DNA from 3 places in the Kitasatospora sp. NPDC056651 genome. Region 1 is predicted to be linked to each of the others. Evidence: riboswitches for the same ligand, from Rfam matches in the RefSeq annotation. Region 1 holds a riboswitch; each other region holds the start of a gene.

Region 1 (10,894 bases):
AGCACGCGCCACCATCAACGCCACCCCCGGACCTCCTTCAGCGTTTGCCGAGGGAGAGATGCCCCTTGGTAATGCGTCGGAAACGAGCACCGGACGATCCCGCGAGTCCATTTCGAGCACAGCGACCGACAGTCGACATCAGGTCATTCCACGCTCACCCTCCGTCGCCCGGGTGAATGAATTCCGGCAATTTCGAGCAAGGAAGGTTTGACTGCCGACCAGAGTGATCGGATCGGACGGCTATCGCGCTCGGTGCGCGGGCGGATCACCGGCCGAGCTGCGCCAGCACCGCCGCGGGCCGGTTGGTGATGATCGCGGACACCCCGAGCTCCAGGCAGAGCTCGACGTCGGCCGGCTCGTCCACCGTCCACACGTGGACCTCGTGCCCCAGCTCGCGCAGCCGGGTCACCAGCTGCGGGCGGGCCCGCACCAGCTCGATGCCCGGACCGGCGATCCGCGCCCCGCCCGGCAGCGGCGAGCCCGCGCGCAGCCGGCCGAGCAGCGGCAGCTGCCGCTCGAACAGGAAGACCCGCCGGTACTCCGGCGCGGCGGCGGCCACCCGGTTCAGCGCGATCGAGGAGAAGCTCATGATCCGGGCGGACGGGCGGTCGCCCTCACGGTTCGCGCCGATCTTGAACCGCTCCAGCGTCCGCAGCAGCTCGGCCTCCACCCGGCCGCGGAAGCGCACCGGGTGCTTGGTCTCGATCGCCAGGTCCACCGGGCGGCCGCACTCCACCACCAGCTCCAGCAGGCGCTCCAGCCGCAGCACGCCGCGCAGCTCCGGGTCGGTGCTGGGGCGGCCGGTCTTCCAGGCGCCGAAGTCGTACGCCTCCAGCTCGGCGAGGGTCATCGCCGAGACGGTGCCCCGGCCGTTGGAGACCCGGCCGATCCGGCGGTCGTGCACGCACACCAGCGCGCCGTCGGCGGTGACCCGGACGTCGCACTCCAGCGCGTCCGCGCCCTCGTCGAGCGCGCGCCGGTAGGCCGCGAGGGTGTGCTCGGGCAGGGCGTGGGAGGAACCGCGGTGGGCGATCACCTGGACGGGAGGCGCGGTGCGCGCCGCCGCCGAGGACAGGTCTGGGCTGGTCACGGGCCCAACGATAGGCGGCGGAAGTGACGCGCGGACGAAGACGGCCCCAACCTGTGGGGCCGTCTTCGTCCGCGACTCGTCCTCGTGCCGGGCGCCTCGGCGCCGGCCGCCTCAGCCCCGGGCGCCCCGCCGGCTGAGCGGGGTGAGCGCCCAGGTGACCAGGGCCGGCACCAGGAAGGCGAACAGCGAGGCGGAGGTCCACTCCCGCGGGGTGAAGTGCAGCGCCTCCTGGGCGGAGGTCCAGAAGTCCGTCCACCAGCCGGCCACGGCGGTCGGCGCGATGAACTGGTAGACCGCGAAGCCCAGCAGCCACGGCAGCAGCATCAGCCAGCGGGACGGCGCGTCCGCGGAGAGGTTCCAGCCGTGCCGTCCGGCGCCGAGGAAGTAGTCCACCGCGAGCACCGCCAGCAGCGGCACGAACACCGAGCCGATCAGGCCGAGGAAGCCGTAGTAGGTGTCGGTGAACTCGTCGATCTGCAGCGCCAGCACGGTGATCAGGACGCCGATCGCGCCGGAGAGCACCCGGCGGTCCACCTTCGGCAGCAGGTTCTGCACCGACATCGCGGTCGAGTACACGTTGGCGAAGGACTGGTCCGTCTCGCGCAGCACCAGCACCAGCAGGAACAGCCAGCCGGCCCAGACCCCGAGGAAGGAGTCGAAGATCCGGTTCGGGTCGCCGTCCGACTGCAGCAGCGCCATCAGGCCGAGCACGTAGCACCAGACCTGGGCGATCGTGTAGCCGGAGAAGCTGCCCCAGAAGGCCGAGCGCGGGGTGCGCGAGTGCCGGGTGTAGTCGGCGGCCAGCGGAACGAAGGAGATCGACACCGCGATCATCGCGTCGGTGGCGCCCAGGAAGCCGTGCCAGTTGCCCGCGCCCGGGTCCGGCACGCCCTGACGGCCCAGCTGGACGGTGAAGTACACCATCGCCACCGCGACCGCCCCGGCCACGAACCGGCGCAGCACCGCGATCGAGCCCAGCGGCCAGATGGTCAGCGCGGTGGTCAGCGCGCCCGCGAGCAGGACGAACAGCCAGCGGTAGCCGCTGGTGTGCGCGACGGTCTGGGCGCTCGCCGAGATGGTCAGCAGCTCGAACACGCCCCAGCCGACGCACTGCACGATGTTCAGCACCGTCGGCAGGTACGACAGCCGGGTGCCGAACAGCCCGCGCAGGTTCGCCATCGCGGGGGCGCCGGTGCGGGCGCCGATCACCGCGGCCACCCCGAGCATCGCGGTGCCGACCGCCGTACCGACCGTGATCGCGGTCACCGCGGCGGCCAGCGACAGCTCGCTGCCGCGGGCGCCGAGCACGGTGGCGGCGGTGGAGAAGCCGATCAGGCTGACGCCCAGGTTCATCCAGAGCGCGAACTGGTCCCGGAAGCGCAGCGTGCGCGGCGGTTCGGTGTCCAGGACCAGCGGGGCCTCGACGTGCTCGACGTGCTCGGCGCGCTCGGCGCGCTCCAGGACGGCGGTCGCGGCGGTCCCGGTGGGTGCGCCGCCCGCGGGGGGCGTGGCACCGGGGAAATCCTCGGACGCGTTCGCGTCCGGAGAAGAGGATGGCGAAGCAGGCGGCATGGCCGATACTCCCTACGCCGGCATTACCCGGACAGGTTCCGGCGGTCAGCGCCCCCTCGAACGTCCGTCACTCCGGTGGCGTACGGTCGACATGCGCACTCTCAGCCTGGTGGGTCCAAGCTCCCGCGTGTCAGTTGTGAGCGACAGGCTAACCGGGACGGGGGCGAACCCCCAAGGCCGAGGGGTGCGCGGTCCGCATCGCGGGACACCCGGCGGGGAGGGGAGCCTCGGCCGACGGTACCGAGGTCGGGGCCGGCTAAGGATTCTTATGAGTTCTTCAGAGGGGTCCTTACGGCAATCGAATCGACAGTGCGAAAAACTATGGTCCTTGGTTCTGCCAGCTATGGAGGTCGTCCGTGAGCACCGAGCGCGAGGTTGGGCCCACCGGGCCGCAGGGGGAGCAGCCCGCCGGCCCGGGAGCGGCTGAGGCCGCTTCCGACGGCCCCGCTCAGGGCGGGCACCAGCCGACCATGGCGTTCCGCCGGGTGCCCGAGCCCGGGGCCGCGCCCGTCGACGGCGTCCCGGCGGAGGGTGTTCCGGCGGAGGGTGGGCACAAGCCCACCGTCGCCTTCACCAAGGTGCCCGCACCGGAGGCGCCCGTCGCGGAGGCGCCCGCCGCGCCCATCGCGCCCGCCGTCCAGGAGCCGGCCGTCGACCCGGCCACCGGCTACATCGACGCGCCGCCGCCGGTCCTGCCGCCCGCCCCGCCCGCCGCCCCGGCCCTGCCGCCGTCCGGCAACCCGTACGCCACCTCGGCCCAGGGCGTCCCGGCCGCCGGCGCGCACGAGGGGTACGGCGCGCACGAGGGGTACGGCGCGCACGAGGGGTACGGCGCCGCTCCGGCCGCCCCCGGCGCCCCCGCCGCGCACGGCCACCACCCGTTCGGGGCCGGTCAGCCGCTCGGCGGCTGGGGCCCCGCCCACGACTCCTCCGGCGGCGCCGGCTACCCCGGCGGCCCGGTCGGCTACCCGGCCGAGTACGCCGGCGGTCCCGGCGGCCCGGGCGGCCCGGGCAAGAAGCGCGGCGGCCTGGTCGCCCTGCTCGCGGCCGTCGCGCTGGTCGCCGGTCTGGCCGGTGGCGCGCTCGGCGTGACCGTCGCGAACCGCGCCGACAGCAGCAGCTCCGCGAACGACCACCGCAGCACCACCATCCAGGCCAGCGACACCCAGAAGAACGAGCCCAGCCCCGGCTCGATCGCCGCCATCGCGCAGAAGGCGCTGCCCAGCGTCGTCACCATCAAGGCGCAGGGCAACGGCGAGTCGGGCACCGGCACCGGCTTCGTCTTCGACACCGAGGGCCACATCCTCACCAACAACCACGTGGTCGCGCCGACCCTCAACGGCGGCAAACTGACCGTCAAGTTCGCCGACGGCAGCTCCTACAACGCCTCGGTGCTGGGCCACGCCGAGGGCTACGACGTCGCCGTCGTCAAGATCGACAACCCGCCCAAGAGCAAGCTGGCCCCGCTGCCGCTGGCCGACTCCGACAAGGTCAACGTCGGTGACGCCACCGTCGCGATCGGTGCGCCGTACGGCCTGGAGTCCACCGTCACCAGCGGCATCATCAGCGCCAAGGACCGCCCGGTGGCCTCCGGCGACGAGACCGGCGCGCAGGCCTCGTACATGAACGCCCTCCAGACCGACGCCTCGATCAACCCCGGCAACTCCGGCGGCCCGCTGCTCGACTCCGGCGGCGCCGTGGTCGGCATCAACTCGGCGATCCAGTCCAACGCCTCCGCCAACGGCCGGGCCGGCAGCATCGGCCTGGGCTTCGCCATCCCGATCAACCAGGCCAAGTGGGTCGCGGACACCCTGATCAAGACCGGCAAGCCGGTCTACGCCAAGCTCGACGTGCTCCGCAACGACGACTACAAGGGCGACGGCGCGCAGATCCAGACCAAGGACATCCAGGGCCAGCCGGCCGTCACCCCCGGCGGCGCGGCCGACAAGGCCGGCCTCAAGCCGGGCGACGTCATCACCAAGCTCGGCGGCGCCCCGATCGAGAACGGCCCCGCCCTGGTCAGCCGGATCTGGACGCACAAGCCGGGCGAGACCGTCGACGTCGAGTACACCCGCAACGGTCAGACCTTCAACACCAAGGTCACCCTGGCCGAGCGCGTCGGCGACCAGCCGTGACCTCCGGGCCCACCGAAACGTGTGCACCGAACCCCGCCGGACCCGTTAGGCTGACCTCCGCCTGGAGAGCTGCCCGAGCGGCCTAAGGGAACAGTCTTGAAAACTGTCGTGCGGTGACCCCGTACCGTGGGTTCGAATCCCACGCTCTCCGCCGGTAGGAGAACCACCTGCTCAGGGCGGGTGCCGACATCGTTCGGCACCCGCCCTCGGTGTTTTCCGGCGGGGCGCGGAAGGTCGGGGTTGACCCTGACACGGTGGCAGGGGGTGGAGTGGTCACACCATGTTGAACATCGGAGACTTCGCCAAGCACGGCCGGGTGTCGGTACGGATGCTGCGCCACTACGACGCGATCGGACTGCTGCGGCCCGCCCGGGTGGACCCGGTCAGCGGGTACCGCCTGTACGAGGCCGCCCAACTCGCCCGGCTCAACCGGGTGATCGCGCTCAAGGAGCTCGGCTTCACCCTGCAGCAGGTGCGGGCCGTCCTGGACGAGCGGCCGGACGCGGCCGAACTGCGCGGGATGCTGCGGCTGCGGCGGGCCCAGCTCGCCGAGGCGATCGCGGCCGACGAACTGCGGCTGGCCCGGGTGGAGGCGAGGCTCCGGACGATCGAGAGCGAGGGGACCATGTCCGCACACGATGTCGTCGTGAAGCCGGTGCCGTCCGTCCGGGTGGCCCAACTGACGGCAGTGGCCGCGAGTTACGAGCCGGAGGACATCGGGCCGGTGATCGGACCGCTGTTCGCCGAGCTGTGCCGGCGGCTGGCCGAGGCCGGGATCGAGGCGACCGGGCCGTCCGTCGCCGACTACCGGGACGCGCCGGAGGGCGACGGCTCGGTGCTGGTCCTGGCCGCCGTCCCGGTCGGCCCGTCGGCGCGGCCGGACGGGCACGGCTTCGAGGTGCGCGACCTGGCGCCGATCGAGGAGGCGGCGACCATCGTGCACCGCGGCTCGATGGACGCGGTGCTGGGCACCAGCCAGGAACTGGCCCGCTTCATCGAGGAGAACGGCTACCGCTCGGCCGGCTACGCCCGGGAGCTGTACCTGGAGTGCCCGGAGGACCCGGCCGGGTGGGTCACCGAGCTCCAGGAACCGGTCGTCCGCCGGTAGCGGCGCTTGCCCTCGACCGGGTCGAGGGCCCTAGCGTCGCCCGGCGTGACCACCACCACCGACGCACCGACCCGCGGCGCGGCGACCCGCCCCGCGCTGCCCCGGCCGTACCTGCTCTGGCTGGTCGGCACCCAGGCCGGGCTGCTGGGCGACGCGGCGCTGTACTTCGCCCTCGGCTGGGCCGCCTCCGCGCACGGCGGCGGCGCGGCCGGGCTGGTCCTGACGGCGATCACCGTGCCGCGCACCGCGCTGGTCCTGCTGGGCGGCGCGGTCGCGGACCGGTTCGGCGCCCGCCGGGTGATGCTCGCCGGGGACGCGGTGATGCTGGCCGCGACCGTCGCGCTGGCGCTGACGGCGGCCGACCGGGGGACGCCACTGTGGCTGCTGGTCGCGGCGGCGGCGGTGATCGGGACGGTCGACGCCTTCTACCTCCCGGCGAGCGGTTCGATGCCGCGCCGGCTGGTGCCCGCCGACCGGCTGCCCCGGGCGCTCGCCCTGCGGCAGGCCGGTGGGCAGGGCGCCGTCCTGCTCGGGGCGCCGCTGGGCGGCCTGCTGGTCACGGCCGGCGGGCTGTCCGGTGCGGCGGTGGCGGACGCGGTGAGCTTCGGGGTCGTGCTGCTGGTCCTGCTGCGGGTCCGGCCGGCGGCGGACGAGCCGACCGGCCCGCGGACCGGCCTGCTGCGCGAGGCGGCGTCCGGCGTCCGGCTCGCCCTGGCCGACCCGCTGCTGCGTGCCGCGCTGCTGCTCGCCGGCGCGGCGGCCGGGGCGCTGCTGCCGGTGGTGTCCCTGCTCGGTCCGCTGCTCGCCCGGGCGCACGGCTGGGCGGCGGGGACGGCGGGGCTGGTGAGCGGCGGGCAGGCGGCCGGGACGCTGGTGGTGGCGGGTCTGGTGGCCTGGCGGGGCGCACTGCCCCGGGCCGGTGTGGGAGCGGCGGCCGGGCTCTGCACGGCGTCGGCGGGGGCCGCGCTGCTGGCGCTGGCCACGGGGCCGGTCGCGGCGGTGGCCGGCAGTACGGTGGCGGGCCTCGGCTCGGGGCTCTTCGCCTGCCACCTCGGCCCGCTGGTGCTGACCGGCGCGCCGCCGACTCATCTGTCGCGGGTCCAGGCGCTGCTGACGCTCGTGCAGAGCGTGGCCCTGGCGCTCTCCAACACCCTGCTGGGCCTGCTCGCGGACGCGGCGGGTGCCGTCCTGCCCACCCTCCTCTGCGCCCTCGCCACCGCCGCCGCCGGCCTGACGGCCCTGGCCGGCCCGGCCCTCCGCCGTGCCTGACCGGGCCCTCGTCGGCTCCGCCCTGTCCCGCCGGGTGCTTCGCCGTTCTCCCCGCTCCTCCTGCCCGCCTCTCCTTCCCGCCGCGGCCCACTTGCCCGGGTACCGGGCGGCGGGCAGAGTGCGGAGGTGGAGGCGGCCGGGCGGCGGCGACTGGAGGCGGCGATGAGTGATCTGACGGACCGGCTGGCGCGGGGGCTTCCGGACGGGGCGGTCGTGGTGGACCCGGACGTGACCGCCGCGTACCGCCACGACATGGCGGGCTTCTGCACGGCCGGGCTGCCCGCCGTGGTGGTGTTCCCGGAGACGGTCGAGCAGGTGCAGCACGTGATGCGCACCGCGACCGAGCTGCGCGTCCCGGTGGTGCCGCAGGGGGCCCGGACCGGCCTGTCGGGTGCGGCGAACGCGGTGGACGGCTGCGTCGTGCTGTCGCTGGTGAAGCTGAACCGGATCCTGGAGATCGACCCGGTGAACCGGATCGCGGTCGTCGAGCCCGGCGTGGTGAACGCCGAACTCTCGCGTGCGGTCGAGGAGTTGGGCCTCTCGTACCCGCCGGACCCGTCCAGCTGGGAGTCCTGCACGATCGGCGGCAACATCGGCACCGGCGCGGGCGGGCTCTGCTGCGTGAAGTACGGCGTCACCAGCGAGTACGTGCTCGGCCTGGACGTGGTGCTGGCGGACGGGCGGCTGCTGTCCACCGGTCGCCGCACCGCGAAGGGCGTGGCCGGGTACGACCTGACCAGGCTGTTCGTCGGCTCGGAGGGGACGCTCGGCGTGGTGGTCCGGGCGGTTCTGGCGCTGCGGCCGGCGCCCGCTCCACAGCTGGCGCTGGCGGCGGAGTTCCCGAGCGCGGACGCGGCCGGGGCGGCGGTCTGCGAGGTGATGGCGCGCGGTCTGACCCCGTCGCTGATGGAGCTGATGGACGCGGTCTCGGTGCGGGCCGTCAACGAGCTGGGGCGGATGGGGCTGCCGGAGTCGACCCAGGCGTTGCTGCTGGTGGCCTTCGACGGGCCGGACCGGGAGGCCGGGCTGGCCCGGGTCGCCGAGCTGTGCCGGGCGGCCGGGGCGACCGAGGTGGTGCCGGCCGAGGACCAGGCGGAGTCCGATCTGCTGCTGGCCGCCCGGCGGATGGCGCTGCCCGCGCTGGAGCGGTTGGGCACCACGATGATCGACGACGTGGCGGTGCCGCGCTCCCGGCTGGCGGAGATGCTGAGCGGCGTGGCGGTGATCGCCGAGCGGCACGGGCTGACCATCGGGGTGGTCAGTCACGCCGGGGACGGCAACACTCACCCGATCGTCATCTTCGACGCCGCGGACGAGGAGCAGACGGCCCGTGCCCAGCGTTCCTTCGACGAGATCATGGCGCTCGGCCTGGAGCTGGGCGGCACGATCACCGGTGAGCACGGGGTGGGTCTGCTGAAGCGGGACTGGCTGGTCCGCGAGCTGGGCCCGGTGGCGCTGGACCTGCAACGGCAGGTGAAGGCGGTCTTCGATCCGCTGGGAATCCTGAATCCCGGCAAGATGATCTGATGATCTGTGAATGACTGGAAAGTCGACATGGAAGGGTGATCGAACTTTTCAGGGGCGTGTTCACGGTTCGTGCGCGCCGGGGTGGTGCGCCCGGCGGTTCGTGTGATGCTGTCGCGCCGCTCCCCGAGGGGTGATCATCGGTGGCCGCCCGGTCGAAGTCCCAGCTCAGATGAGGCGTGCCGGCGTGCTGTCCGCATTCTCCGGCGTTATGCGCGGCCTGACCGGATATCACGCGAACGGGCGAAATTGGCCGTACGGGCTAGCGCTTTGTCGATTTGTTGCGGAAGGCTGTCCTCCGGCGTCGCAGCCCGCAGGTGTTCGTCCCGTCGACGAACCTTGCAGACCTTGATCGACCTCTGCACGATGAACGGTTTCCCTGGAGGCTCCATGGTTCGTATCCGCGCCCGCCGGGTGCTCGGACTCCCACGTGTCGGCCCGCTCGTCGGCCCACTCGCGGCCGGTCTGCTGCTGGTCGGGGCCGGCGCCGCCGCCGGCGACGGCTCGGTCGCCGACAGCGGCTCGGTCTCCGACAACGGCGCCGGCAACGTGTTCGGCGGGATCGACGGCAACCACGTCTCCACCCAGCAGACGGCCACCGGCACCGGTGCCTCGAACCAGGACAACACCCTCGCGGCGAAGGACAACGCGGGCAACGTCCTGGCCGGCCAGGGCGACAAGAACATCAACGTCATCTTCGCTCCGGCCTCCCACTGACCGACTGCCCACCACGGAAGGCGGGGGCGCCTGACGTGGGTGGCCTCGGGGGAGCCGAGCGCACCGCACCGGAGCAACGCATCGATCCGACGCGTCACACCGGAGGGAACAGCGCATTCGACCGGCCGGCGGAAAGGGTCACCGCGAAACCGGTCTCATGGGCGGTGCCGCCATCGGCACCGCCCACGCGTGCGTCCGGCGCCGGACACACGTGCCGGACGCGCACGTGCCGGACCTCCCCGCCGGACCTCCCCGCCGGATCTCCGTGCCGGACCTCCCCGCCGGATGTCCCGCCCCGACCGGCCCGGATCCGCCCACCGAGGGCCCGCGCCCGGAGCCGTGGAAGCACGACGGTACGGTTGCGCTCCGACAGCGCACCCACGTGCCCGGGCCCGGAAGGACCGGCCCGGGCGGGGCGGCGACCGCGGCAATCGGAAGAAAGGGCGTGCGATGGCGGCGGAGGAGGAGGGCCTGACCGGCCCGGACGGAGCCAGGCCCGCACCGGAGCCGGAGCGGACGCCGCAGTCCGGTTCGGAGCCCGGCCCGGCGCCGGTACCGGAGGCACGCCCGGAGCAGCAGGCCGAGCCGGTCCGCGAGCACCGGCCGGGGCCCGGGTCCGTCCCCGAGCTGCTGCTCGGCCGTCCGCCGATGGCCCGCCCGCTGCCGTCCTTCGACCACGAGGCCGCCCCCGCCGAGCCCGGCCCGCTGTTCGTGGACTGGCTCGCCACCGCGCTGTACGCCGGTGTGCTGGACCCGCAGGCCTTCACCCTCTCCACCGTCGACACCGACGGCATGCCGGACGCCCGGGTGCTGGTGCTGCGGGACGTCGACGCGGCCGGCACCGGCTGGAACTTCTCCGCGGACGCCCACAGCCCCAAGGGCCGCCAGCTCGCCGACCACCCGGCGGCCGCGCTGACCGTCTACTGGCCGCAGCTGGGCCGCCAGGTGCGGGTGCGCGGCACCGTCGAGCGGGCCGCCGACCTGGTCGCCGCCGCGGAGTTCGCCACCCGCTCGCCCGCCGCCCGCGTCGGTGCGCTGGTCGGGCGGCAGAGCGAGCCGCTGGGCTCGTTCGCCGAGTACGACGAGGCGGTGGCGGTCGCCCGGCGCCGGCTGGAGGCGCACCCGGACTCGGTCGCACCCGGGCACGCGGTCTACACCCTGTGGGCCCATGAGGTGGAGTTCTGGCAGGGCGACACCGGGCGCCGGCACGTCCGGCTGCGCTACACCCGCACCGGCCCGGTCAGCTCCCCGGCGTGGTCGCGCATCCTGCTCTGGCCGTAGGGCCTCCCCGTCCCGAGCTCACGGGACGGAACCCCCAGGGCCTGTCCGGCCCTAGCGCCGTCCGGTCAGCGTGGCACCCACGCTGGCCGCCACCACGCAGCCGATACCGGCCAGCTGCGGCAGGCCCAGCAGCTGGCCCAGCACCACCAGTCCGACCAGCGCGCTGACCGCCGGCTCCAGGCTGACCAGCACGCTGAA
Region 2 (10,894 bases), on a different contig from region 1:
CATGCGGGCCGACCGGCGCGGCTTCTGGGAGGAACGCGGCTACCACAACCTCGCCGACCCCTGGCGCGAACAGCGTTACTCCTACCAGGAGGAGCCCGGCGACGGGCCGCTGCGCTGATCCGCCAGGATCGACCGCCCAGGACCTAGAACAGCGAGAACTTCACCGTCACCGCGCTGCGCTGCGGCCGCCGCTCGCCCGCCACCGGCGACTGGCCGGACGAGGTGACCGCGCCGAACACGTCCCAGCCGCTGGTCTGCATGGTGAAGCCCGCCGCCTGGAGCGTCTTCTGCGCCTCGTCCTTGCTCATCCCGGTGACGTTCGGCACCGCCACCATGCCCTTGCTGACCACCAGCGAGACCGCGCTGTTCTCCTGCAGCAGCTGCCCGGCCGCGGGCGAGCTGCTGATCACCGAGCCCTCCGGCACCGTGTCGTCGTAGGTCTCGGTCACGGTGCCCTTGATCAGCTGGGCGCCGGTCAGCGCCGCGGCGGCGTCGGCGGCGCTCCTGCCGGCCAGGTCCGGCACCGCGATCCGCTTGGGGCCCTTGGAGACGGTGACGGTCACGCTGTCGCTCTTGCGGGTGCGCGCGCCCACCCCGGGATCGGTGGAGATCACCTGCCCGGCCGGGACGGACTCGCTGAACGCCTCGACGAACTTCCCGTGCAGGCCCTCCTTGTCCAGCACCCGCTGCGCCTGCGCCCGGTCGCTGCCGAGCACGCTCGGCACCGAACCGTACAGCCCCTCGGAGATCCCGTAGGTGACGCCGCCGATCGCCAGCACCAGGGCGGCCGCCGCGGCCGCCCAGATCAGCGGCTTGCGGGGGAAGCGGCGCGGCGCGCCCGGCCGGCGGCGGCGCACCGGGGCCGGCTCGTCGTACGGGCGCGGCTCGGTGAGCAGCTGGTCCATCAGCTCGGCCGGCATGTCCAGCACGCTGGTGCGCTCCGTCGGCGGGGCGTCGGCGGGCCGCGGCAGCTGCTGGATCACCGAGGTCGGCTCGCTGGTCGGGTAGCGCGGGCTGGGGCGGGTGGAGGCGGGCGGCTCGGCGTCCAGCTCGGCCGGGGTGAGGGTGCGGCGGACCCGCTGGAGGGCGGCGAGCAGCTCGACCGCGTCGTACGGGCGGGCGTCGGCGGCCCGGGCACAGGCGCCGGCCACGATCGCGTCCAGCGCCGGGCCGACGGCGGGGGCGACCAGCGAGGGCGCCGGGACGTCCTCGTGCAGGTGCCGGTACATGACCTGGACGGGGTTGTCGCCGGTGTGCGGGCGCCGGCCGGTGAGCATCTCGTACAGCAGGATGCCGGACGCGTAGACGTCCACCCGCTGGTCGGTGGGGGCGTCCGGGAGGATCTGCTCGGGGGCCAGGTAGGAGACGGTGCCCATGACCGTGCCGCCGGTGGCGGTGGTGGTCGAGGTGGGGGCGCCGTCGGCGGTGCCGAGCACCCGGACCAGGCCGAAGTCGGCGACCTTGACCAGGCCGCCCTCGGTGATCAGCACGTTCTCCGGCTTGACGTCGCGGTGCACCAGCCCGGCCCGGTGGGCGGCGCCGAGCGCGGCGAGCACCGGCTCCAGGACGTCCAGCGCGGCCCGGACGGACAGCGCACCGCGGTCGCGCAGCAGGTCCCGCAGGGTGCGGCCGGGCACGTACTCCATGGCGAGGAAGACGTGGCCGCCGTCCGCGCCCTGGTCGAAGACGTTGACGACGTTGGGGTGGGTGAGCTTGGCGACGGCCTTGGCCTCGCGGATGAAACGGGCGGTGAAGCCCTCGTCGCCGGCCAGTGAGGGGTGCATCACCTTGAGTGCGACCACCCGGTCCAGGCGGGTGTCGGTGCCCTTGTAGACGGTGGACATCCCGCCGGTGGCGATGCGCTGCTCGACCCGGTACCGGTTGTCGAGCAGGGTGCCGATCAGGGGGTCGTGCAATGCCATGTCCACCCGGAGAGTCTAGTGCCGAAGCGACGGGCCGGGCCCGGAGGACACAGCCTCCGGGCCCGGCTGTGCCCGGCCTGTGACACGCCGGGGCCCAGGTGGGGGCCGGGTCGTGCGCGGGTCGTTCGTAGGTCGGGGCCTCAGAACGCCGGGCGCTCCCGGGTGTCCAGGTCGGCGCGGCCGGCCATCGCGGAGGACGCCTCGGCGTGGAAGCGGCGCGGGATGCGGCCGGCCCGGTGGGCGAGCCGGCCCGCCTCGGCCGCGTGCCGCATCGCCTCGGCCATCAGCACCGGGTCCTGAGCGCGGGTCACCGCGGAGGCCAGCATCACCGCGGCGCAGCCCAGCTCCATCGCCAGCGCGACGTCGGAGGCGGTGCCGGCGCCCGCGTCCAGCACCACCGGGACGCCCGCGCCCTCGACGATCAGCTGGAAGTTGTGCGGGTTGCGGATGCCCAGGCCCGAACCGATCGGCGAGCCCAGCGGCATGATGGCCGCGCAGCCGACGTCCTCCAGCTTGCGCGCCAGCACCGGATCGTCGTTGGTGTACGGCAGTACGGTGAAGCCGTCGTCGACCAGGGTCTCGGCGGCGTCCAGCAGCTCGATCGGGTCCGGCAGCAGGGTGCGCTCGTCGGCGATCACCTCCAGCTTCACCCAGTCGGTGCCGAGCGCCTCGCGGGCCAGCCGGGCGGTCAGCACGGCCTCGCCGGCGGTGAAGCAGCCGGCCGTGTTGGGCAGCACGCGGATGCCGTTGCGGGTCAGCACGTCCAGCACGGAGCCCTGGGTGGAGGCGTCGACCCGGCGCATCGCGACGGTGGTCAGCTCGGTGCCGGAGGCGAGCAGCGCTCGCTCCAGGACCTCCAGGCTGGGGGCTCCGCCGGTGCCCATGATCAGCCGGGAGGAGAAGGTCGCCCCGGCGATGGTGAGGAGGTCGTCGGCCATGGTTCAGCCTCCCTGGACGGCGGTGAGGATCTCGATCCGGTCGCCGGTGCCCAGCACCGTCTCGGACCACGAACTGCGGGGCACCACGGCCTCGTTGAGGGCGGCGGCGACGCCGGTGGGGGCGGCGCTGACGGTGGGCACCAGCTCGGCGAGGGTGGTCGCGGCGGGCACCCGGCGGGGCTCGCCGTTGACGGTCAGGGCGATCTCGGCCGGGGCGGTCTCGGTCCGGGTGGTCTCGGTCATGCGGAGGCCTTCGTCGTGGAGCGGTCGGGGGAGAAGCGCAGCGGCGTGAACGGCCTTGCGAGCTCGGGTACTTCGCCGGTGGCCAGGTATTCGGAGACCAGGTCCGCGGTCACCGGGGTGAGCAGCACACCGTTGCGGTAGTGGCCGGTGGCGGCGACCAGCCCGGGCAGCGAGGTCGGGCCCAGCAGCGGAGCGTTGTCCGGAGAGCCGGGACGCAGCCCGGCCGAGCTCTCCAGCAGCGGGATCTCGGTGATCCCCGGGACCAACTCGTGGGCGTCGCGCAGGAGTTCGTACACCCCTCCGGCGGTGACGGTGGTGTCGTAACCCTGCTCCTCGGTGGTCGCGCCGACCACCAGCTCGCCGTTCTCGCGCGGCACCAGGTACAGGTGCTGACCGCGGACCACGGCACGGACGTTGCGGGACAGGAACGGCCGGTAGGCCGCCGGGACGCGCAGTCGCAGCACCTGCCCCTTCACCGGGCGGATCGCGGGCAGCACCCCCTCGGGCAGACCGGGCAGCCGGTGGCTGTGCGGGCCGGCCGCGAGGACGACCTGGTCGGCGGTGACGGTCTCCGAGGTGCTCAGCCGGGCGCCGGTGGCCCGGCCGTCCTCGACCAGCAGCTCGACGGCCTCGGCGCGGTGGACGGTGACGTGGGCGCGCTCGCAGGCGGCGAGCAGGGCGGTGAGCAGCCGGCGGCCGTCCACCTGGTGGTCGTTCGAGACGTGTAGGCCGCCGCGCACGCCGGGGGCGAGCATCGGCTCCAGCCTGCGGGCCTCCCGGCCGGTCAGCCAGGTCGAGTCCAGGCCGAGCCGGTGGTGGAAGGCGTGCAGTTCGCGCAGTTCCTCGCGGTCGTCGGAGTCCAGGGCGACGGCGAGGGTGCCGCACCGGCGGTAGCCGGTGTCCGCGCCGCCGCTCGCCTCGGTGAGCTCGGCGGCGAAGGCCGCGTACCGCTCGTTCGAGGCCATCCCGAGGCGCAGCAGCGGCTCCTCGCCGTACTGCAGCTCGGTGACCGGGGCGAGCATCCCGGCCGCGACGCGGGCGGCGCCGCCGCCGGGGGTGGGGTCGACCACGGCCACGTGCCGCACTCCGCGCTGGGCGGCGCGCCAGGCGACGGCGAGGCCGATGATGCCCCCGCCGATCACCAGCACGTCGGCGTGGGTGCCTGAGGCCAAGCGTGACAAAGCTGCTCTTCTCCCTTCGCCGGTATGACCCGGATCAGGTTCGGACGGTCGCGGGCCGTGCCAGCCCGCCTCTCAGCCCGGTACGCCGGGCTCCCGTGTGGTCATCCCACCTTAACGCCGGGGGACGGCCCGGCCGAAGGCCCGTGCGAGGGGTGGACGGGGAGGCTCCGGCCCGGTCGTGGCCCCGCTCCCCACCCGCGCCCCGCCACCCGCGTCCCGCCCCCCGGCCGCAGCCCCGACCCCGCGCACCGCCGCCGGACGTAGGCCGGAAGTAGGGGTGGGCAGGGGGCGCCGGGCCCTGGGGCGGCCGCGGGCCGCTGAGTACAGTGACGGGCGTGGCAGAGCTGAGCGGGACGGATCGGGTGGTCGTTGTCGGAGCCGGGCTGGCCGGGGCGCAGTGCGCCCTCAAGCTGCGGCAGGGCGGCTGGGAGGGGCGGATCACGCTGGTCGGTGACGAGCCGCACGCGCCGTACGACCGGCCGCCGCTCTCCAAGGACGTCCTGCTCGGCAAGGAGGACTCCACCACCCTGGGCATCGACTACCGGGATCTCGGCGTCGAGCTGCTCACCGGCCGCCGCGCCACCGGCCTCACCGCCGGCGTGCTGCACACCGACAGTGGCGACCTCCCGTACGACTCGCTGGTGATCGCCACCGGCGCCGTCCCGCGGGCCCTGCCCGGCGCCGAGCGGGCACACCTGCTGCACACCCTGGACGACGCCCTGGCGCTGCGCGAGCTGCTGCGCCCCGGGCTGCGGCTGGTGCTGGTCGGCGCGGGCTGGATCGGCGCCGAGGTGGCCACCGCGGCCCGCGGGGCGGGCTGCGAGGTGACGGTGGTCGAGGCGGGCCCGGCGCCGCTGCCCGGTGCGCTGCCGACCGGGCTCGGCTCGGCGATGGCCGCCTGGTACGCCGAGGCCGGGATCGACCTGCGCTGCGGCGTCGGCGTGGCCGCCGTCGAGCCCGGCGCGGTGCTGCTGGCGGACGGCTCGCACCTGCCCGCCGACGAGGTGGTGGTCGGCATCGGCGCCCGGCCCGCGACGGGCTGGCTGGCCGGCTCCGGGGTCGAGCTGGACGCGGCCGGCGCGGTGGTCGTGGACGAGCGGCTGCGCACCTCGGTGCCCGGCGTCTTCGCGGCCGGCGACTGCGTCAGCTACCCCTCGGCCCGGGCCGGCGCCCGACTGGCCGTCCAGCACTGGGACCACGCCCTGAAGTCCGGGGAGGCGGTGGCCGCCGCCGTCCTGGGCGCGGACGCGCCGGACTACGACCCGGTGCCGTACTTCTGGTCGGAGCAGTTCGGGCGGATGGTCCAGTACGCCGGCCGGCACGCCGAGGGCGACGAGCTGCTGTGGCGCGGCGCTCCCGAGGACGCCGCCTGGTCGGTGCTCTGGCTGCGCGACGGGGTGCCGAGCGCGCTGCTGACCGTGGACCGCCCGCGCGACCTCGCCCAGGGACGCAAGCTGATCGAGGCCGGCACCGCGCTGGACCCGGCCCGCGCCGCCGACCCCGCGGTACCGCTGAAGGCGGCCGTCGCGGGGTAGTGCCTGGTGCGCGGCGGGCCGTGGAGGTGGCAGTCTGGTGGCGTGAGTGAGATCGAAAGCAAGATTGAAGCCCTGGTCACCGACTGGATGTACCTGCCCGACATCTCGGAGCAGTGGGGGGTCCGGGTCACCGAGGTGCGTGACCTGGTCAAGAACGGCGGCCTGATCGCCGTCCGGCGCGGCCCCAACAAGTCGCTCCAGGTCCCGGCCGCGTTCATCGACGGCCCGGGCCTGGTCAAGCACCTGTCCGGCACCCTGACCGTGCTGCGGGACTGCGGGTACAACGACGTGGAGATCCTGGAGTGGCTCTTCACCGAGGACCCGTCGCTGCCCGGCAGCCCGATCCAGGCGCTGCGGGAGAACCGCGGCACCGAGGTCAAGCGCCGCGCCCAGGCGATGCTGATCTGATGGCGGCGGACACGCCGCGCGCCCGGCTCGCCGACGCCCGGCTCTACCTGTGCACCGACGCCCGTCGCGAGCGGGGCGACCTCGCCGAGTTCCTGGACGCGGCGCTGGCCGGCGGGGTGGACATCGTCCAGCTGCGCGACAAGGGCCTGGAGGCCAGGCAGGAGCTGGAGGCCCTGGAGGTCTTCGCCGACGCCTGCCGCCGGCACGGCAAGCTGCTGGCCGTCAACGACCGCGCCGACGTCGCCCACGCGGCCCGGCCGGACGTGCTGCACCTCGGCCAGGACGACCTGCCGGTGCCGGCCGCCCGGGCGATCCTCGGCGAGGACGTGCTGATCGGCCGGTCCTGCCACGCCGAGTCCGAGGTGGACGCGGCGATCGCCGAGCCCGGGGTGGACTACTTCTGCACCGGCCCGGTCTGGCCGACCCCGACCAAGCCGGGCCGCCCGGCGCCGGGCCTCGGCCTGGTCTCGTACGCGGCGAAGCAGGACACCGACCGGCCGTGGTTCGCGATCGGCGGGATCGACCTCGGCAACCTGGACGAGGTGCTGGCCGCCGGTGCCCGACGGATCGTCGTGGTGCGGGCCATCACCGCGGCGGAGGACCCGCGCGCCGCCGCCGCCGAGCTGTCCCGCCGGGTGCGCGCGGCCTGACCGTCCCGGCCGAACCGTCCTGGCTCGACCGTCCCGGCTCGACCACCTCGGTCCGGCCGCCCCGCCGGGGCCGCCGCCGTCCGTCAGTACTTGCGGACGGTGGCGGCCTCGGCCAGCGTCAGCAGCACCGCGCGGGCCCGCTCGTCGGCGAGCGGCGCAGCCTCCAGCGCGGTCAGCGACTGCCGCATCAGCTCGTCGATCCGGCGCTCCACCAGCTCGGGCGCGCCGCTGCCGGCGACCAGCTCGCGCAGCTCGGCGACCTCCTCGGCCTCCAGGTCGGGCGCGCCGAGCCGCTCGTCCAGGTGCCGGGCGTCGGCGGCCGGCAGGCCCCGCATCGCGTGCGCGACCAGCAGGGTGCGCTTGCCCTCGCGCAGGTCGTCCCCGGCGGGCTTGCCGGTGACGGCCGGGTCCCCGAAGACGCCGAGCAGGTCGTCGCGCAGCTGGAAGGCCTCGCCCAGCGGCAGCCCGAACGCCCCGTACGCCTCGACCAGCTCCGGCCCGGCGCCGGCCAGCAGCGCACCCACCTGGAGCGGCCGCTCGATGGTGTACTTCGCGGACTTGTAGTGCAGGACGGTCTGCGCCCGCTCCAGCGCGCCCTCGTCGGTCGAGTCGCCGGCCACCGGCTCCAGCACGTCGAGGTACTGGCCGACCATGACTTCGGTGCGCATCAGGTCGAACACCGGCTTGGCGGCCAGGACGGCGGCCGGCTCCAGACCGGAGCGCAGGAACAGCTCGTCGCACCAGATCAGCAGCAGGTCGCCGAGCAGCACCGCCGCCGAGGCGCCGTACTGCTCGCGGTCGCCGCGCCAGCCGCTGTCGCGGTGCAGCGCCTCGAAGCGGCGGTGGACCGAGGGCAGGCCGCGGCGGGTGTCGCTGCGGTCCATCAGGTCGTCGTGCACCAGGGCGCTCGCCTGGAGCAGCTCCAGGGCGGCGGCCGCGTTGGCGATCGCCTCGCCGGTGGCGCCGCCGGCCGGGCCGCCGGCGCCGCGCCAGCCCCAGTAGCAGAAGGCCGGGCGCAGCCGCTTGCCGCCGTCCAGCAGGAAGTCGCGCAGCGCGTCGGCGGCGGGGGCCAGCTGGGGCGAGATCTTGCCGAGCAGCACGGACTGGCGGTCCATGAACGCGGCGAGCGCGGCGTTGACGCGGGTGCGGACGTCCTCCGCGTCGATGGGGTTGACCGCACGGGGATCGGCAGGCCGGGTGCTGGGCGAGGTCACGATGGGGCTCCGCTGGTTTCTCTGGGGTGCAGCAAGCGTAGCGGGGACGCCGGGAACGGATGTGCGAGAAGCCGTGGCAGGGGTGTGGCGGGGGCGGCCGGGAGCCCGAATCCGGGACGAACCGGAAGGTCGTCCATCAGTTGTCTCGATAGGTGGAATCCGCTGCCCGGCCCTTCCGAAGGCCGGATAGCCTGCCAGCATGGCACTGGGCATCGCTTCGACGAGAACGGATCGCGCACTCACCGTGCGCGAACTCCTGGCGGCCGGCAAGCGCTCCTTCTCCTTCGAGTTCATGCCGCCGCGCACCGAGGTCGGCGAGCAGCGGCTCTGGGACGCCATCCGCCGGCTCGAACCGCTCGACCCCAACTTCGTCTGCATGACGTACGGCGCGGGCGGCTCCTCGCGCGAGCGCACCGTCAACATGGTCGGCCGGATCGCCACCGAGACCACGCTGACCCCGGTCGCCCACCTCACCGCGGTGGACCACTCGATCGCGGAGCTGCGCAACATCATCGGCCAGTACGCCGACCAGGGCGTGCGGAACGTCCTCGCGGTCCGCGGCGACCCGCCCGGCGACCCGCTGGGCGAGTGGGTCAGCCACCCGGACGGCGTCACCTACGCGTACGAGCTGGTGGAGCTGATCAAGGGCATCGGCGACTTCTGCGTCGGCGTCGCGGCCTCGCCGAACATGCACCCGCGCTCGACCGACTGGGACGAGGACATCCGGCACTTCGTGGCGAAGATCCGCTCGGGGGCCGACTACGCGATCACCCAGATGTTCTTCGAGGTGGACGACTACCTGCGGCTGCGCGACCGGGTGGTCGCCGCCGGCTGCGAGGCGCCGATCATCCCGGAGATCATGCCGGTCACCAACGCCAAGCAGCTGGAGCGCTTCCCGCAGCTCAGCGGCTCGGCCTTCCCCGCCGACCTGGAGGCCCGCCTGCGGGCGGCCATCGACGACCCGGCGGCGCTGCGGGCCATCGGCATGGAGCACGCCACGGCGATGTCCGAACGACTGCTCGCCGAGGGCGCGCCCGGTCTGCACTTCATCACGCTGAACCACTCGACGGCGACGCTGGAGATCTACCAGAACCTGGGACTGCACCAGCGCTGAGGGGGCGGGCGGCGGCCGGCCCGGGCAGGGTCCGCCGGGCCGGTGCGCGGGCGTCTCCCCGCCGCGGACGCCGGGTGTTCACGAGCCCGTCACCGGACCGACGGCGGCGGGCTCGGTCGTGTGCGCCCGGCGGCCGGCGGTGGCCGGACGGCGGCGGGAACGCGATGCGGTACCCCGGCCGTTGAACCGGTACAGTCGCGGCACACGCGCGGCGTGGACGCGCGGGTACGCGACTGGAGGTAGCGGGCGGATGGGCATCGGATACCTGCTGCTGTGCGCCGCGTTGGCGGTGGTGGCGCTCTGGCTGGTCGCGGAGGTGCTGCTGCAGAACCGGGCGCCGCTGCACTGGCGGGCCCTGGCCCTGGCGGGCTTCCTGGGCGTGGCCGCCGGGATGGCCCTCGGGTCGGTCGTGGTGATCGGGGCGGGTGCCGCGCTGTTCGCGGTCGGCCAGACCTTCGTCACCCTCTCCGTCAAGCGCGGCCACCAGACCGGCTGGTCGCTGCGGAAGCCCGACGGCAGTCTGCCCGGCCCGCTCGCCAAGGTGCCGCTGCTCGGCGCCCTCACCGGCGGCGCCGCCGCCGTGGCGGCCGTCGCGGTCGCCGGGGAGCGGATCGGCGAGGTCGGCGCCGTCGAGGAGACCCCGGCCGCGGCCCCGGTGCCGGTGCCGGACGAGGTGCCGGAGGTGGAGCAGACCGCCGCCTTCGAGATGCGGGAACTCGCCCAGGACGGCGTCTACGCCCCCGGGTACTACGAGCAGTCGCAGGTCCAGCCGCAGCCCCAGGACCCGTACGCCGCCACCTACCAGGCCGGCTACGACCAGCAGCAGTGGCAGACCCAGCAGCAGCCCGCCTTCGCCGCCTACGACCAGCAGCAGGCCTACGGCGGCTACCCCCAGCAACAGCAGGACCCGTACGGCGGCTACCAGCAGCAGGACCAGTACGCGGCCTACCAGCAGCAGCCGCAGGACCAGTACGCGGGCTACCAGCAGCAGCCGCAGGCCTGGGACCCGAACGCCCAGCAGCAGCACCAGCAGCACCAGCCGCAGCCCGACCAGCCGGACCCGCAGGTCCAGGGCATCCCGCAGCAGCCGATGTACGACCAGAACTACGGCTACCAGCAGCAGAACACCTGGCACCAGGGCTGACCCGGCCCGGCCGGGCCCTACGCCGGGCCGATCAGCCCGGCGGTGACGCAGGCCGACATGCCGACGCGGGCGAGGCCGCCGCCGGGGTGGGCATTGCCGCCGACCAGGTAGAGGCCGGGGACGGGGGACTCGTTGGCGGCCTTCAGCCACGAGCCCGAGGAGCCGGCCAGGGCCGGCCGGGCGACCGAGCCGAACAGCGCGCCGGTCTCCCGGCGGGTGTCCTCCGGAGTGCGCACGACCCGCCACAGCACCCGCTCGCGCAGGCCCAGCCCGGCCGCGTCGACGTGGGCGAGCAACCGGTCGGCGTAGCGGTCGGCGAACCCGGGGGCGGCCCAGTCGACGTCCTCCTCCTGGGCCGGGACCGTGGCGGTCAGCACCACGCTCTCGTGGGCGTCGTCGGGCCGCAGCGTCGGGTCGTCCGGGCGGAGCACCTGCACGGTGGGGCGCTCGCAGGGCGGCACGGAGAGGGTGAGGGCGTTCGCCTCGGCGGCCGGGTCGGCCGCGTGCACCACCGTCCGGTGCACGGTGCCCTCGGGCCGGGGGCC
Region 3 (7,706 bases), on a different contig from region 1:
GGAACATCGTCGCGTTCGTGTTCGGCGTCGTCGGCGCCCTGCTCTCGATCGTGATCAAGCTGCTGGTGGTGGTCGGCATCGCGGCCGCCGTGGTGATCCTGGTGAAGAAGGCAGCCAAGAGCTGACCGGCTCCCCCGGTACCGCCGTACCGTCGTCCAGAGGCCCGGCCCCCTTCACGGGGAGCCGGGCCTCGGGCGTTTCCCGGGGGCGTCGTCCGCCTACCGGTTGCGGTAGTAACCGAAGAGGTCCGCGATGACGTGGGTGGTGCCGGCGTTGTTCGCGATGTCGAACCGGCCCTGGCCGTCCACCGGGATGGTGGTGTGGTTGGGGACGTCCAGCCCCGGGCTGGCGTTCAGGTTGCTGGTGCCGGGCTTGGCCGTCCCGGTGGCCCAGGCGGTCAGGTGGGTGAACTCGACCGTCCCGGTCGCGGTCAGGTTGACCACCGCGGCGGTCGCGCCGGCGGGCACGCCGCCGACCGTACGGCTGGAGAAGGGCCCGAACGGGGCGCTCTCCCGCGAGTCGAGCAGGCGGCTCGGCGTGACCGGGGTGAACAGGCCCTTGCCGTCCGGGCCGTAGTAGCCGGAGACGTCGACCACGAGGTGCGAACGGGAGGCGTTGGTGTAGAGCTCGACGCTGCCGTCCGCGCCCAGCGGGACCACCACCTGGTTGGCGATGTTCCGGCCCGGCACGGTGTTCAGGTTGGACCCGGCCGCGGGGCGCTGGGTCCCGCCCGGGTAGACCGCGACGAAGCCCGCCGAGGTGGACTCGGTGGCCGTCACGTTGAGCACCGCCGAGGTCGCGCCCGCCGGGACGCCGCCCGCGCCGGCGATCTTCAGCCGGCGGGCGTTGCCCGAGGTCAGCGGGGTGTTGTCGGACCGGGTGTCGAGCAGCCGGGCCGGGGCGACGGAGGCGAACCGGTCGGTGCTGCCGGCCGTGAAGTAGCCGAGCACGTCGGCGACGGCGTGCACGTTGCCGGAGTTGTTGCGGACCACCACGGTGCCGTTCGGGCCGATCGGCACCGTCACCAGGTTGGCGACGTCCTGGCCGGGGCCGAAGTTCACGTTCGAGGTGCTCGGCCGGGCGGCGGCGGACGGGTAGACGTCCAGGTGGCTGGTCGAGGTGCCCTGGGTGGCGGTCAGGTTGAGCACCACGGCCGTGGCCCCGAGGGGCACCAGGTTCCCGGCCGAGCCGGAGACGCGGTTGCGGACGTCCAGGTCGATCGTGGAGCCGGGGCCGAGCATCCGGGAGCCGGCCTGGCGGGTGTCCAGGATGCGGGTCGGGGCGATCGCGGTGAAGCCGGACGGCGCGTAGTCGACGGTGACCTGCCGGGTGCCGGTCGCGGTCGATCCCGCGTCGTCGGTCACGACGGTCTTCACGGTGTACGTGCCGGGCTTGGCGTACACGTGGCGCTCGGTCGACAGGACCGCGTTCGGCACGGTCGGGCCGGTGCCGTCGCCGAAGTCGAAGGAGTAGCGGGCGATCCGGTACGGGCCGGTGGCGGTCGCGGTGGCCTTCACGCCGAGCGGGTCGCTGCCGTCGTCCTGGGCAACCGCGACGGCGGCGGCGAGCGGCTTGTCCTCGTTCACCTGGACCGGTTGGTCCGGCTCGCCGGTGACCGAGCCGCCGCGGCCGTCGGTGACGGTGACCTTCGGCCGGTAGCTTCCGGGCGCGGCGTAGGTGTGCCGCACGGTCGGCTCGGCGGAGGTCACCGGCGCGGTGCCGTCGGCGAAGTCGAAGGTGTAGTCGAGCTTGGTGTTCCAGGTGTTGGTCGCCGTGGCGGTGAGCTCGACGGCGAACGGCGCGGGGCCGGTCGAGGGCGGGTGCTCGACCCCGCGCGTCTCCAGCCGGACGTCCTGGAGGCCCACGACCTCGTACGCGCCGCGGTCGCGGACGCCGTCCGGGCCGGTCCGGCCGGCGTCGGGGTGGGCGACCGGGCCGTGGCCGAGCAGGTCGACGGGCGGAACACCGGGCAGGTCCGGGCCGGCGGAGTCGATCGCGGCGCTGAAGCCCAGACCGCTGACGGTCTTGGGGACCGACAACGGGTAGAAGGCGCCGTCGAACGCCACACCGGTGTTCAGGTCGTGCCTGCCCTGGCCGGTCGCGGCGTACAGGTCCGCGGCGGTCTTGTAGACGGCGCCGGCCCACTTGTAGGTGTCGTTGCCGGGCCACCGCACGGCGTTGTAGTCGGCGGTGGTCCCCGCGATCGAACCGGCGGACAGCTGCACGGTGCCCAGGCCCACGACGTTGTCGGTGATCGTGGCGTGGTCGGAGGAGCCGGCCAGCTCGATGACGGTCCCGCCCTGATGGGGTGTCTGCGAAGTGTTGGTGAGCATTATGCGGGTGCGGTAGGACACGTTCCGCTTCGGGGCGCCCCCGGCGCGCGCCCGTGACGCCCCCTGGACCTGCGGCGATCCGCTCGCTACCGTGTTGGGCGTCGTGTGCAGGCAACACCGCCTGCGACGCGGGAGCTCGGAGCACCGGGCTGAGAGGACGCTGACCGGGACGTCGACGGACGGACCGACGGCTGCGTCGACCGCAGGAACCTGACCGGGTAATGCCGGCGTAGGGAGTAGAGGTCTGATGACCACGTTCGAAGCACAGCCGCAGTCTGTCCAGGGCGCCCCCAGCAGCGAGCGCACCGGCTACCCGACCCCGGCCTGGCGCAAGGCCCACCGCGAGGGGTCGCGCCCGGACCTCCGGGTCCCGTACCGCGAGGTGCTGCTCACCAACGGCCGGACCGTTCCGCTGTACGACACCTCCGGCCCGTACACCGACCCGTCCTACGAACCCGACGTGCGGCGCGGCCTGCCCGCGCTGCGGGACGCCTGGATCCGCCAGCGCGGCGACGTCGAGGAGTACGACGGCCGCGAGCCGCGCCCCGAGGACGACGGGATCAAGCACACCTCGCCGCGCGGCGGGAACCTGCGCAACCTGGACGCCGTCTTCCCCGGCCGCCCGCGCCGCCCGCTGCGCGGCCGCGGTGGTGCCGCCGTCACCCAACTCGCTTACGCCAAGCGGGGTGTGGTGACGCCGGAGATGGAGTTCGTGGCGCTGCGCGAGGGCCTCGCGCCGGAGTTCGTGCGCGCCGAGGTGGCCCGCGGCCGGGCGGTCATCCCGGTCAACGTGAACCACCCGGAGGTGGAGCCGGCGATCATCGGCACCGACTTCCTGGTCAAGATCAACGCCAACATCGGCAACTCGGCGGTCACCTCCTCGATCGAGGAGGAGGTGGAGAAGATGACCTGGGCCACCCGCTGGGGCGCCGACACCGTCATGGACCTCTCCACCGGCCGCAACATCCACACCACCCGCGAGTGGATCCTGCGCAACTCGCCCGTGCCGATCGGCACCGTGCCGCTCTACCAGGCCCTGGAGAAGGTGGACGGCAAGGCCGAGGAGCTGAGCTGGGAGGTCTACCGGGACACCATCGTCGAGCAGTGCGAGCAGGGCGTGGACTACATGACCGTCCACGCCGGCGTGCTGCTGCGCTACGTCCCGCTCACCGCGCGCCGCAAGACCGGCATCGTCTCGCGCGGCGGCTCGATCATGGCGGCCTGGTGCCTGGCGCACCACCAGGAGAACTTCCTCCACACCAACTTCGAGGAGCTCTGCGACATCCTCGCCGCCTACGACGTCACCTTCTCGCTCGGTGACGGCCTGCGCCCGGGCTCGATCGCGGACGCCAACGACGAGGCGCAGTTCGCCGAGCTGAAGACCCTCGGCGAGCTCGGCCGGATCGCCCGCGAGCGGGACGTCCAGGTGATGATCGAGGGCCCGGGCCACGTCCCGATGCACAAGATCAAGGAGAACATGGATCTCCAGAAGGAGATCTGCGACGAGGCGCCGTTCTACACCCTCGGCCCGCTGACCACGGACGTCGCCCCCGGCTACGACCACATCACCTCGGGCATCGGCGCCGCGATGATCGCCTGGTGGGGCACCGCGATGCTCTGCTACGTCACCCCCAAGGAGCACCTGGGCCTGCCCAACCGGGACGACGTCAAGACCGGCGTGATCACCTACAAGATCGCCGCCCACGCCGCCGACCTGGCCAAGGGCCACCCCGGCGCCCAGGCCTGGGACGACGCCCTCTCCGACGCCCGCTTCGAGTTCCGTTGGGAGGACCAGTTCAACCTGGCCCTCGACCCGGAGACCGCCCGCGGCTTCCACGACGAGACGCTCCCCGCCGAGCCCGCCAAGACCGCCCACTTCTGTTCGATGTGCGGTCCGAAGTTCTGCTCGATGAAGATCAGCAAATCCATCAATGAGAAGTTCGGCAACGGCGCGGCCTCGCCCGAGTACGACGAGGAGGCCGTCGAGGGCATGAAGGCCATGTCCGAGGAGTTCAAGGCCCAGGGCAACAAGGTCTACCTCCCCCTCGCGGACTGACCCGGCCGCCGGCGGAGACGCGGTGCCGGGAAGCGGAGGAGCTTCCCGGCACCGCCCTCGGACCGCTCATTCGACCACCGTCCTCGACGACGGAGTCGAAGCGGCGCAACTGGCCTTCCATAACTGGTGATTCTGGCTCGCAGCAGAATTTTCAATTGGAGATGTCGCCTGCCCGGCCGCAGGATTGATCACATGGAGAACGCGAGAGCACGCACGGAATCGAAGGCCGAGGCCAGGGCCGGGACCAAGCGCATCCGGCTCCTCCTGGGAGTGTCCCTGTTGTCCGCCGGCCTGCTCGCCGGAGCCTTCGGCTACGGCGCCGCCAACCTCGTTCCGACCTTCAACTCCGTGCCGCTCGACATGAGGCTCCACTTCCACACCGAGCTGATGAAGATGAACGGCATCACCATGCAGGGGGCGATGGCGGTTTCGGCCCTCGGCTCTCTTGCCCTGGCCGCCTCGGCGCGCGACCGCACCCGGGTCCTCGCGGGCACGGCGGGAGCCCTGATCGTCACGTCCTTCCTGATCACCCGGTTCGGGAACGTCCCGATCAACGGCCGCATCAAGCAGTGGGCCGCCACCGCACCGCCCGCCGACTACGTGGAAATCCTGCGTCGATGGGAACTGTTCAACGTCGCCCGCACTTTGACCGCGGTAGCGGCGTTCGCCGTCCTGGTCTCCCTTGCCCTACGACAGGCAGGGCGAGCCGGTGCTTGATCCGCATCGCGAGCGCGGCCAGGGCCAGGCCCATCGTCGGCCAGGTGAACGGGCCGCGCCGGTGTGAGGTGGTGCTGATCGCGGTCCGCCCGGTGTACCGGGACGGGACCAGGAACGGCTGGAGCCCTGAGACCACTCCGACGGGGGCGGCCCGGAGGAGACCACCGCGGAGTACCGTGGGAGGCAGACAACCGAGGACATTCCGCACACCGGCATCAGCGCCGACGTCGCCCTGGGTCGTGACGGGTCCCTCGTGGACCGGACGGGCGGCTTCGCATGATGCCGATTCCTCTTCCCGTTTCCGCCTCTTCCGGGCCGTGGTCGGTGCCCGGCGCCCCGCTGCTGCCGCGGCTGGAGCTGGAGCCGACGATGTCGCGGGAGGGCGTCTTCGACGGCGCCTGGTGGCCCCGCTCGAACCGCGTCCTCGCCGAACTGCCGGACCTGATCACCGCCCTCGGCGCCCACTTCGGGCGCATCGTCCGGGTCGGACTCGACACCTCGGCGTGGGACGGCGTGCCCAGGTCCGTCGCCGCGAACGGCCTGACGATCAGGATCAACTGGTTCGCCGGCAGCGACGCGACGATCAGCGTCACCCGCGGCTTCCAGGACCACTACCTGCTGCTGGTGGTGCCGCCCGGCACCGACCCGGCCACGGCCGCCTCGGCGATGGCGGGTGCCGCAGTGACCGGAAACCACACCCCGGCGGCGGAACTCCTGGAGTGCGCAGATCGCTGATGGTCGCCAATGTGCCGGTCCGGGGCTGACGCCGTCCCGCCGAAGCGCCGCCCCGCGTCGTTCGCTCGGGGCGGCGCCCGGTCGTCGCGTCAGCCGGTCGCGGCGGGTCCCGGTGCGGGCCCGGACGGCGCTGCGGCTTCCAGCGCGCGGCGGATGACCGCCGAGCCGTGCTCGACGGACTCGGCGATCGGTGCGGCCAGGGTGTCGGGCAGGACGTCGGTGTGCCACACGAACCTCGTCCGGCCCCCGGCTTCCGGCAGCGCCTGCATGGAGGCGTGGTGGTGGGACGGGTGGAGGCTCCCGCCGATGACGGTGTAGGCGACCCGCCTCGCCCCGTGATCGAGGTCGACGAGTCACCGTGGCGGTGGTGGGGTGCCGTTCCGACCACGTCCGGTGGTCGGAGCCGGAGACGCGCGACGACCACCGCCTGGTGCTGGTCCGGCGCGGCAGGTTCCGGCGACGGGCCGACGGGGCCGAGGCCGATCTGGACCCGACCGTGGCCTACCTGGGCGCGCCGGGTGAGGAGGAGCGCTTCGCGCACCCGGCCGGCGGCGACGTCTGCACGTCGGTCAGCTTCGAGCCCTCCCTCCTGGGGCGCCCTCTCGCCGCGACGGCGCTGTACGTGGACGCGCGCGTCGATCTCGCCCACCGTCGTCTCGTCGCCGCCGCGGGCACCGGCGACATCGACTACGCGCTGACGGAGGAACTGCTGGGTCTGGTCGCGGTGGTGGTCGGCGAGCCGACCGTCCGCCCGGGACCGGCCGACCGGGCGTTGGTGGCCTCGGCACGTGAGGCGATCGGCGCCGAGGTGCCGGAGGCCGGGGGGCTCTGTGGTCTGGCCGCGCTGTTGGAGGTGTCGCCCTACCGACTGAGCCGGCTGTTCTCACGGGAGATGGGCGTCTCGCTGACGCGCTACCGCAACCGCGTACGGGTCACCCGGGCCATGGACCGACTCGCCGAGGGCGCGCCCGGTCTCGCCGACCTGGCGGCACAGCTCGGCTTCGCCGACCAGGCGCACCTGACGCGCACCGTCCGCGAGCACGTGGGACACACACCCACCGCGTTGCGCCGGCTGCTCGGCCCCGGTTCGCGTGCGTGATGAGGGCCGTCGTGGTGTCGATGCCTCAATTCATTGTCCAATTTTTGCATTTCGCTTGAATCACGCGCTGGACGATATCGCCGTGGTTGTCGGAAATGCGCAGGAAGGGCGCCGATAGGGTGCGGCGCGTTACCTGCTGTGTCACGAGTACCCGAGGAATCCATGACCATCCCGCAGAGCCCGCAGGCCCCGTCGTCGCCCGAGGCGGTTGCCGCGACTCCGTTCCCGTACGCCGAGGCCGCGCAGGCACCGGCACCGGCGCCCAAGAAGAGCAAGCGCAAGAAGATGCTCTCGGTGCTCGGCACGCTCGTGCTGATCGGCGTGGTGGCGATCATCAAGGTCGCCGTCATCGACGCGGTCGACGGACCGGTGCGCGCCAAGGTCGGTGACTGCGTGCGGGTCACCGGAAGCGAGGACCACCCGTCGGTCGACACGGTCGGCTGCGACAGCGGCAAGGCCACGCACTCGGTGTCGAAGGTCATCGAGAACACCTTCGACGCGAACGCCTGTGGCGGCGACTTCGACGCGCTCGCCCAGCAGATGGACAACGAGAAGTTCGTGCTCTGCCTGACGCCGAAGAAGTAGCCGCGCGGGCCTGAGGCCAGGGGGGGATCCGTCGCCGTGAACGAGGACGGCGACGCCGAAGTCCGATGGGCTGACGTGCCGTCATCACCCTGACTGCGCCGCCCCGATCGCCCCGGGGCGGCGCTACGCCGTTCCGGGCCTCTCCACGGCGCCGCCGAAGACCATCCGGTGTCCGCGCGCG

Evidence for each region. A riboswitch is a leader RNA that binds a small molecule or an ion and turns the genes downstream of it on or off. The one in region 1 is predicted to bind thiamine pyrophosphate.
Region 2: another riboswitch for thiamine pyrophosphate. It lies ahead of thiO (glycine oxidase ThiO); the one in region 1 lies ahead of ACFRAR_RS30790 (purine-cytosine permease family protein).
Region 3: another riboswitch for thiamine pyrophosphate. It lies ahead of thiC (phosphomethylpyrimidine synthase ThiC); the one in region 1 lies ahead of ACFRAR_RS30790 (purine-cytosine permease family protein).

Annotation. Positions count from the first base shown of each region.
Region 1 covers NZ_JBHTWX010000105.1:5,084-15,977, reverse strand. Annotated here, with positions in the region: gene ACFRAR_RS30795 (glycerophosphodiester phosphodiesterase) at 266-1,090, opposite strand; gene ACFRAR_RS30790 (purine-cytosine permease family protein) at 1,202-2,662, opposite strand; TPP riboswitch at 2,655-2,799, opposite strand; gene ACFRAR_RS30785 (S1C family serine protease) at 3,019-4,797, shown strand; tRNA gene ACFRAR_RS30780 (tRNA-Ser) at 4,861-4,948, shown strand; gene ACFRAR_RS30775 (MerR family transcriptional regulator) at 5,078-5,905, shown strand; gene ACFRAR_RS30770 (MFS transporter) at 5,951-7,174, shown strand; gene ACFRAR_RS30765 (FAD-binding oxidoreductase) at 7,337-8,701, shown strand; gene ACFRAR_RS30760 (hypothetical protein) at 9,089-9,415, shown strand; gene ACFRAR_RS30755 (pyridoxal 5'-phosphate synthase) at 9,866-10,696, shown strand; gene ACFRAR_RS30750 (DMT family transporter) at 10,748-10,894, opposite strand, start outside.
Region 2 covers NZ_JBHTWX010000014.1:4,618-15,511, reverse strand. Annotated here, with positions in the region: gene ACFRAR_RS08385 (sulfite oxidase-like oxidoreductase) at 1-118, shown strand, start outside; gene pknB (Stk1 family PASTA domain-containing Ser/Thr kinase) at 144-1,922, opposite strand; gene ACFRAR_RS08375 (thiazole synthase) at 2,063-2,860, opposite strand; gene thiS (sulfur carrier protein ThiS) at 2,864-3,103, opposite strand; gene thiO (glycine oxidase ThiO) at 3,100-4,275, opposite strand; TPP riboswitch at 4,279-4,391, opposite strand; gene ACFRAR_RS08360 (NAD(P)/FAD-dependent oxidoreductase) at 4,611-5,819, shown strand; gene ACFRAR_RS08355 (Rv2175c family DNA-binding protein) at 5,862-6,227, shown strand; gene thiE (thiamine phosphate synthase) at 6,227-6,877, shown strand; gene ACFRAR_RS08345 (polyprenyl synthetase family protein) at 6,961-8,091, opposite strand; gene metF (methylenetetrahydrofolate reductase [NAD(P)H]) at 8,291-9,205, shown strand; gene ACFRAR_RS08335 (hypothetical protein) at 9,456-10,349, shown strand; gene ACFRAR_RS08330 (phytoene desaturase family protein) at 10,367-10,894, opposite strand, start outside.
Region 3 covers NZ_JBHTWX010000103.1:522-8,227, forward strand. Annotated here, with positions in the region: gene ACFRAR_RS30385 (DUF5326 family protein) at 1-125, shown strand, start outside; gene ACFRAR_RS30390 (PKD domain-containing protein) at 219-2,333, opposite strand; TPP riboswitch at 2,452-2,586, shown strand; gene thiC (phosphomethylpyrimidine synthase ThiC) at 2,581-4,389, shown strand; gene ACFRAR_RS30400 (DUF1772 domain-containing protein) at 4,582-5,106, shown strand; gene ACFRAR_RS30405 (DUF5994 family protein) at 5,431-5,841, shown strand; gene ACFRAR_RS30410 (hypothetical protein) at 5,931-6,110, opposite strand; gene ACFRAR_RS30415 (helix-turn-helix transcriptional regulator) at 6,209-6,940, shown strand; gene ACFRAR_RS30420 (hypothetical protein) at 7,103-7,525, shown strand.